Regions from separate parts of the Gilliamella sp. B2824 genome, predicted to be linked through region 2. Evidence: riboswitches for the same ligand, from Rfam matches in the RefSeq annotation. Region 2 holds a riboswitch; the other holds the start of a gene.

Region 1 (4,445 bases), on a different contig from region 2:
TGGCAACTATTTAGGTGCTTTAAAAAATTGGGTTGCGCTACAAAACGAATATGACTGCATTTACTGTATTGTCAATCAACATGCGATAACCGTAAGACAAGATCCACAAAAATTACGCAAAGCAACGCTAGATACAATGGCATTATATTTGGCATGCGGAATTGATCCACAAAAGAGCACTATATTTGTACAATCTCATGTTCCTGCCCATGCAGAATTAGGCTGGGCGTTAAACTGCTATACCTATTTTGGTGAACTTAGCCGCATGACGCAATTTAAGGATAAATCATCACGTCATTCAGAAAACATCAACGCAGGTCTATTTGATTATCCTGTACTTATGGCTGCTGATATTTTGCTATATCAAGCCAATTTAGTACCGGTTGGCGATGATCAGAAACAACACCTTGAGCTAACACGTGATATTGCTATGCGATTTAATGCACTTTATGGTGATGTTTTTACTGTACCAGAGCCATTTATTGCTAAAGTTGGTGCAAGAGTGATGTCATTACAAGAACCAACCAAAAAAATGTCTAAATCTGATGAAAACCGCAATAACGTGATCGGCCTACTTGAAAATCCAAAAGATGTGGAGAAAAAGATCAAACGTGCGATGACCGATTCTGACGAGCCACCAGTAGTTCGCTATGACTTAAAAAATAAAGTCGGCGTTTCTAATTTATTAGATATTTTAACTGGCGTTACAGGTAAACCGGTAGCAGAGCTTGAAAAAGAGTTTGAAGGAAAGATGTATGGTCATTTGAAAACGGAAGTAGCAACGCAAGTGATCGATATGTTAACAACATTACAAGCCCGTTATCATGAGTATCGCAACGATGAAAATTATCTATTTTCTATTATGCGTGAAGGCGCTGAAAAAGCGCGCGCTAAAGCCGAGCCGACCTTGAAAAAAGTATACGATGTAATCGGTTTTGTTTAATAGCGAGTCGAATAAATAGCACGAATTAAGGGTAAACTTAAACAATATTAATTGACATAAGTACGCTTGTCATAAGATGGCAAGCGTAGTAAAGTCATTTAACGATGATAGGTCTGTTATGAAGATTATTATTCTAGGTGCAGGACAAACCGGCAGTGCATTAGCTGAGTATCTGGTTACCGAAAAACAAAACGATGTTACTGTCGTTGATGAAGATCATGACAAACTGCAATCACTACAAGAACGCTTTGATTTACAAGTTATTTTAGGAAAATCTTCATACCCTCAGGTATTAGAAAGCGCCGGTGCCGAATCCGCTGATATGCTTGTTGCTGTAACCAATTCTGATGAAGTTAACATGATGGCCTGTCAAATTGGTCATGTCATGTTTAAAATACCGCAAAAAGTTGCCCGTATTCGAGCACCTGAATATAACGACGAAAAATATCCCTTCTTTAACAAAGATTGTATTAATATTGACCACATCATCGCACCCGAAAATTTAATCACTAATCATGTCAGCCGGTTAGTACAATATCCAGGCGCTTTACAATTTGCCTCTTTTTATGATAATCGTGTCTGTCTGGTTGCAGTCACTGCTTATTATGGCGGTGCATTAGTGGGCAGTGAATTATCTGAACTAAAAGAGCATTTACCGCATGTAGAAGCTCGAGTGGTTGCGATATATCGAAAAAATCGTTTTATTCGCCCAATCGGTTCAACCTTAATTGAAGCGGGTGATATGGTCTATTTTATTACCCCTCCGGTGAACATAAAAGCCGTAACAAGTGAATTACAACGCTTAGAAAAGCCCTATAAACGTATCATTATTAGTGGCGGAGGCGGTGTTGCTGTCGCTCTAGCCAAACGCTTAGAAAACGATTATCAAGTAAAGTTAATTGAACGTAATGCTCAACGAGCTGAGTTTATTGCTGAACAGTTGGTCAATACAACCGTATTACATGGCGAATCTTCAGACCAAGAACTCCTCTCACAAGAACAGGTAGAATTAACCGATCTCTTTATCGCTGTCACCAGTGATGATGAATCTAACATTATGTCATCAATGCTGGCTAAACGAATGGGCGCTAAAAAAGTGATTGTTTTGATTCAACGGCAAGCTTACCTAGAATTGATCAATGATAGTGTGATTGATATTGCTATTTCACCACAGCATGCCACAATCTCTGAGCTTTTAAGCCATGTAAGACAAACGGGTATCGTCAAAGTCGTTTCACTCAGACAAGGGGAATCCGAAATTATTGAAGTTGTGGCGAAAGGCAATAGTGATACATCAAAACTTGTTGGTAAAAATATCAATGGATTAAAATTACCTTCAGCTGCAACAATTGGTGCAGTAGTACGAGGTGAAGATGTGATTATTGTTAATACTGATTTAACTATTGAAGATAATGACCACTTAATCATCTTTTTACCTGATAGAAAAGCCATAACCGATATTGAAAGATTATTACAATAATCTTGTTTAAAACTGATACTCAGTTCATAATACACAAATTGTTTTGACTCGGGGTGTTTTTTGTTTGATACAAAAAACTGAGATTTTACCCGTTGAACCTGATCTGGATTATACCAGCGTAGGGAAGTCTAAGCCGTTAACCTTCTGATTGGCAAATTCTTCCTAACCTGTTATAAGTTGTATTAATCGTTAAGGAAAGAATATGTCAGAGATAAAAACCTTTCAGGCTGAGCACGCCACACCATTTATTCACCTTGTTAAGCAGCAACGCCCATTAGTGCATTGCATCACCAATGAGGTCGTGCAAAATTTTACCGCCAATATCTTACTGGCAATTGGTGCATCGCCAGCGATGATTATTGCCAAACAAGAAGTGAAATCATTTGTCGATATTGCCAATAGCTTATTAATTAATATTGGAACACTGCATAGCAATATTGCTGAAAGTATGCTGTTAGCTGCCGAACAAGCCCAACAAAGCCGAACACGCTGGGTGCTTGATCCGGTTGCCGTTGGACCTGCCTTAGCTTATCGCACTGATATCGCTCAACAATTATTAAAATACCAACCTACAGCGATTCGGGGTAATGCCTCTGAAATTTTAGCGCTAAATGGCGAACATTCTTCTTCTAAAGGTACCGATAGCCAAGATTCGACAACGGTTGCATTAACGGCAGCTCAACAATTGGCTCGTCGTTATCAAACCATTGTCGCCATGACAGGCGATATTGACTATATCACTGACGGCGAGAACACCTATCGCATTGCGGGTGGAGATATTGCATTAACGTCTGTTACCGGTACAGGTTGTTCATTATCCGCGATGGTTGCTGCGTTTATTGCTTGTGGTGCTGATAGTTTAGCTGCCACAGCCAGTGCTTGTTATATGATGAAAAAAGCTGGTGAGCGAGCCAATAAACAGCAAGGACTAGGCAGTTTTGCTGTGTCGCTTATCGATCAGCTTTCACTTTTTGTTGATGGTTCAAAATAGGGCAAGCAGATGAAAAAACAACTCGATTTAACCCTCTATTTAGTGCTCGATCCGCAATTGTGTGGCGGTATTCAAGGTATGCTTAATACCACCAAAATTGCCATCGAAAATGGTGTAACTACCGTACAATTAAGATCAGAACAAGAACTATCAGGTAAAGATTGGTATCATGCAGCTATGCAGCTCAAACACCTTTTAAAAGACACACCAGTACCGCTACTTATTAATGATCATGTCGATATCGCATTAGCGATAGACGCTGACGGCGTACATATTGGACAGCGTGATCTACCTGTTGCCGTTACTCGTCAATTAATCGGTGCAAATAAATGGCTCGGCTTTTCTGTTAGTAATCAACAACAACTTGATGCCGTTGAATGGCAATTGGTTGATTATTTGGGTATTGGGCCAATCTTCCCAACTTCAACCAAAAAAGATGCGGCCTCCGCCATAGGTACTGCACAATTAGCTGAACTTGTGAAACTCAAACAGTGTCCTGCGGTTGCCATTGGCGGAATTGGTTTATCCAATGTCACTGAGGTCATAAAAACTGGTATTGAAGGTGTCGCAGTAGTATCCGCTATTTGTGGTCAAGCAGATATTGCTAATGCCAGTCAATCGCTACTGACCAAAATTCAACAAGCAAGATAGGAAATCAAAGAATGACAACAGTTGCATTAACCATTGCCGGCTCCGATCCTAGCGGTGGCGCGGGTATACAAGCAGATTTGAAAACCTTTTCGGCGTTAGGTGCTTATGGCATGTCAGTGATCACCGCATTAACCGCACAAAGCACGCAAGGCGTCGATGCTGTTTTACCTGTCTCGCCTGAATTTGTAGAAGCCCAATTTAATACTCTGTATCAGGATATCAATATTGATAGTGTAAAAATGGGCATGTTAATGAATAAAGAGATTGTGACAGTGGTTCATCATCTCTTAAAAAAACATCCGATTGCCAACATCGTACTTGATACTGTCATGGTGGCTAAAGGCGGTCATCCACTACTGAAATCTGATGCGGTGAATGCA
Region 2 (4,445 bases):
AAGCCCTGAAGCTAAAACCATACTTGGAATGGCCAAAATTAATGAACCAATTAACATTAAACGATTGCTCCATTTAATTTGTTGATTAATCAATAATCGGCTATTGGTCCAAAGTAACAATAATGCAAGAAACATTGCAATAAAAGCAGAACCTACTGCAATGATAATTGAGGTAAGCAGTGCTTTTAAAAGTGCCGCTGTTAATAACGCAAATTTGAAAAAATAAATACCTTCAATCAATATTGTAACCAACGGTAATAAAATAAATAAACTCCCAATCAAAATGATGACATAACTGATCAATGATAAATAGTAAGGAATCGGAACTTGATAAGTTTGATGAACAAATCGAATATGCATTTTTTTGATTCGATTTATTCTTTGCATGATGATAAGAAAACCAATACAACAAATTAGTTGCAAAAAAGAAAGTAACACGGCTTGTATAAGATCAAAATCACGTATCGACTGATATATTGCTACCTCAATAGTGGTATATTTTGGCCCGCCGCCAAGAGCTAACACGATTGCAAAACTTGAAAAACATAACATAAAAATCAGTGCTGCCATTGGTAAGATTTGTCGACGCAATAATGGCCATTCAACTAACTTAAAAAAAGTAAAAGCAGAAAAATTTAACTGAGCAGCTAACTGTTTTTGTTCGATAGGAACACTTTTTAAGGATTGATAAAACAAACAACAAGCATAAGGAAAATTTAAAAACACATGGGCTAATAATATACCTTTCAAACCATAAATTGATAATTCAATTGGTAGGTTCAAAAATTGAAAAATTAACGAAACGATACCATGCTGACCATACACTGAAAGCAAACCAGTAACCACAACTAAAGTTGGTAAAATAAAGGTAACCGGCATTATTTTGATGAGTAATCCCTGACATGGAAAGTCTACCATAGCTAATGCTTTCGCCATCAATACTGCCAATATGATGGCTAAACAAGTTGATAAACCAGCTTGCAAAACTGTTACCCAAATAATATGCAGTAAATAATGATCAAAATAGATGCTTATATTATCGGTTCGAATTGCAAATCCCCAAAGCGCAATAAGTGCCGTGCCTAATATGAGCAAAATCAAACCAACAGCACTGATACCTGGAATTAAGGATTGAAATTTCAATATTCGTTCCGATGACATTATTTACTGACAGCAACTTGCCATTCACGCACCCACGATTTCTGATTTAATTCAACTTGCTTTGCATCAAATTCAAGGGCTTTTTTCACTGTATCAATCTGTTGATAAGCTGCTGGCAAATCGGTTTTTATGATTGGATACATGACATTTTTTTCAGCAAATTGACGTTGAATCTCGGGTGTTAATAAATAATGTAAAAATTGGCGAGCTAACTCTGGTTGTTGTGTATATTTTACAATGGCAGCCACTTCAACTTGACGATAATGCCCCTCATCAAAAATGGCGGCAGCAAAACGATGATCGTTATCAGAAATTATATGTGCAACAGGGGAAGTGCTGTAACTTAATACTAAATCTGCTTCATTTTTCAAAAACATGCCGTAAGATTCGCTCCAACCTTTTGTTACTGTTACGGTATTTTTAGCTATTTTTTGCCATGCTTGCGCAGCATCATCACCATAAACTTTTTTAACCCACAGCAGCAAACCTAATCCAGGCGTGCTAGTTCTAGGATCTTGATAAATGATTTTCCAATGATCTTTATTGTCAACTAACTGTTGCATAGATCGCGGTGGATTTTTTATCTTCTGTTTATTATAAATAAAGGCAAAATAACCGAAGTCATATGGCATAAACTCATTATCCCACCAGTCAGTATAGAGATTATCGGGTTTGTCGATCTGATGTGGAATAAAAATATTCGTTAATTTTGCTTGCTCAAGTAGATTATTATCCAACCCTAAAACAACATCAGCATTGGTTTTATCACCTTCAAGCTGAATACGATTTAAAATTGAAACACCATCACCTAACGTAATTACTTCTAGCTGACAATGACATTGAGCTTCAAAACCCTGTTTGATAGCTTCTCCAGGCCCCCACTCCGACATAAACGAATTATAGCTATATATTGTTAAAGTCGGTTGCTGTGCGCCAGAAAAATGCGACCAAAACAATGATATAAATAGAACAGTTGATAACAACAATTGACGAAACATTTTGCCTCCAAATAGCAAGAAAAAGACAAAAGGTTTGAGCAGATATAATAACTCAAATCCCTCCGCTGGCATGATCCAGTTCAGGTTCGACGGGTTATGTTAACACAACTAACACTCTCAGCCCATTAGGGCACCCCGTTGAGAACAGCATTAGTGTAGTCGGTGAAGGCTTAATTGTAAATAGTTGTTACTCACTGTTGCCATTCAAACTTCTTTGCCATTTTAGAATAAATTAACTTAAACTTACCAGTGTTGATCTTATATTGCTCTCCTTTACAAAATTCCGGTTTAGGATCTTTTATTAGTCCAGCTTCATCACCATATTCATGTTCATCATCATAATAGTCAGTCACATAATGTTTTAGGTTTATCGTTAAATCCTTATTAACCGAAAATTCAATAAAACAACTCACATCCTCATAAGAATATTGACTATCCAAAAGCACCGCATCAAGCAATTTACCTTGTTCATCATAACTAGCTAGTTGAATATTGAGTAATGGGGTATCAGATATCCCATACCAATTATAAATAATCACTTAAAGACAATTATTCCGCATAAAACCACCTAATTCGTAATAACGAATTCCTTCATGAAAGGGAATAAATTCATAGGACGTATTTTGGATCGGGAAATCAATCTCTTGCTCATTTAAAGGTCAAGTGAGTTTTGCATACTTATCCAAAAGGACATTTTCACCATGATTATTTGATTTATAGTATTTTATCAATTGTGAGGAGGTTATCGGTAGTTTGAGCTCTTGCAGATTGTTATGGTCTTGGGCAAATGCCAAAGTTGAAAAGACAAAAAGCATTGACAATCAGTTAGTTAAATAAATTTTGGCACATGTTTTCTTTTTATTTTTTTCTATTTTATAGTTAAGTTAATCTATCACCCTTAAATTAAAAAATTTTTGTTTATAAAAAAATTAGCTATTTACTTGTCCTTAACTAATCCCACAGTGACAATTTATCAATTTATCAGTATTATATTGGGCATTTTATTTTAATTGATTAGGTTCAGTGTGAATATTCAACAACTATTAACACAACGTGTTTCCCAAGCAATGATTATGGCCGGTGCTGATAAAAACTGTGACGCTTTAATCAAGCAATCCGCTAAAGTTCAATTTGGTGATTATCAAGCAAATGGTATCATGTCTACCGCTAAAAAATTGGGAATGCCACCACGCGCATTAGCTGAAAAAGTTTTACAACATCTTGATATTGATGATATTGCCGATAAAGTGGAAATCGCTGGGCCGGGTTTTATTAATATCTTCTTAAAAAATAGTTGGATTGCTGAACAAAACGAAGTCGCGCTAAGTAGTGATAAACTCAATATTACTTTACCCGCCAAACCTCAAACTATTGTGGTTGATTACTCGGCACCCAATGTTGCTAAAGAGATGCACGTCGGTCATCTACGCTCAACCATTATTGGTGATGCCAGTGTACGAGTATTAAGCTTTCTTGGTCATAATGTTATCCGTGCCAACCATGTTGGAGATTGGGGAACCCAATTTGGGATGTTAATTGCCTATCTTGAAAAAATGGAAAATGAACATGCCAACGACATGGAGCTTTCAGATTTAGAATCGTTCTATCGCGCAGCTAAAAAACATTACGATGAAGACGAAGCCTTTGCCGAAAAAGCCCGTAATTATGTAGTAAAACTTCAAGGTGGTGACAAATATTGCCGTGAAATGTGGCGAAAATTGGTTGATATCACCATGACGCAAAATATTGCCACATATAAACGCCTTAATGTCACATTATCGATTGAAGATACAATGGGCGAAAGCATCTATAACAGCATGCTACCAGGCATTGTTGCCGATCTAAAACAGAAAAAATTAGCGGTTGAAAGTGACGGTGCAATCGTTGTATTTTTAGATGAATATAAAAATAAAGAAGGCGAACCCATGGGCGTTATCATCCAAAAACGTGATGGTGGCTATCTTTATGCAACAACCGACATTGCCTGTGTTAAATATCGTTATGAAACACTTCATGCTGAACGTATTTTATATTATACCGATTCACGTCAACATCAACATTTAGAACAAGTTTGGGATATCGTGCATAAAGCGAAATATGTACCAGAATCCTTAAAACTTGAGCATCACATGTTTGGTATGATGTTAGGTAAAGATGGCAAGCCGTTTAAGACGCGTTCTGGTGACACTGTTAAATTAAATGATCTACTTGATGAAGCGACAGAACGAGCGACTACTTTAATTCGAAATAAAAATCCAGACTTAACCGATACTGAGCTTGCCCAAG

The links. A riboswitch is a leader RNA that binds a small molecule or an ion and turns the genes downstream of it on or off. The one in region 2 is predicted to bind thiamine pyrophosphate.
Region 1: linked by a shared signal. The riboswitch ahead of thiM (hydroxyethylthiazole kinase) and the one ahead of thiB (thiamine ABC transporter substrate binding subunit) in region 2 are both predicted to bind thiamine pyrophosphate.

Annotation. Positions count from the first base shown of each region.
Region 1 is NZ_JAFNON010000001.1:221,502-225,946, reverse strand. It holds gene trpS (tryptophan--tRNA ligase) at 1-943, shown strand, start outside; gene trkA (Trk system potassium transporter TrkA) at 1,020-2,423, shown strand; TPP riboswitch at 2,463-2,565, shown strand; gene thiM (hydroxyethylthiazole kinase) at 2,626-3,414, shown strand; gene thiE (thiamine phosphate synthase) at 3,424-4,065, shown strand; gene thiD (bifunctional hydroxymethylpyrimidine kinase/phosphomethylpyrimidine kinase) at 4,077-4,445, shown strand, end outside.
Region 2 is NZ_JAFNON010000004.1:21,683-26,127, reverse strand. It holds gene thiP (thiamine/thiamine pyrophosphate ABC transporter permease) at 1-1,143, opposite strand, end outside; gene thiB (thiamine ABC transporter substrate binding subunit) at 1,161-2,159, opposite strand; TPP riboswitch at 2,199-2,307, opposite strand; gene J3U56_RS04920 (hypothetical protein) at 2,351-2,698, opposite strand; gene argS (arginine--tRNA ligase) at 3,185-4,445, shown strand, end outside.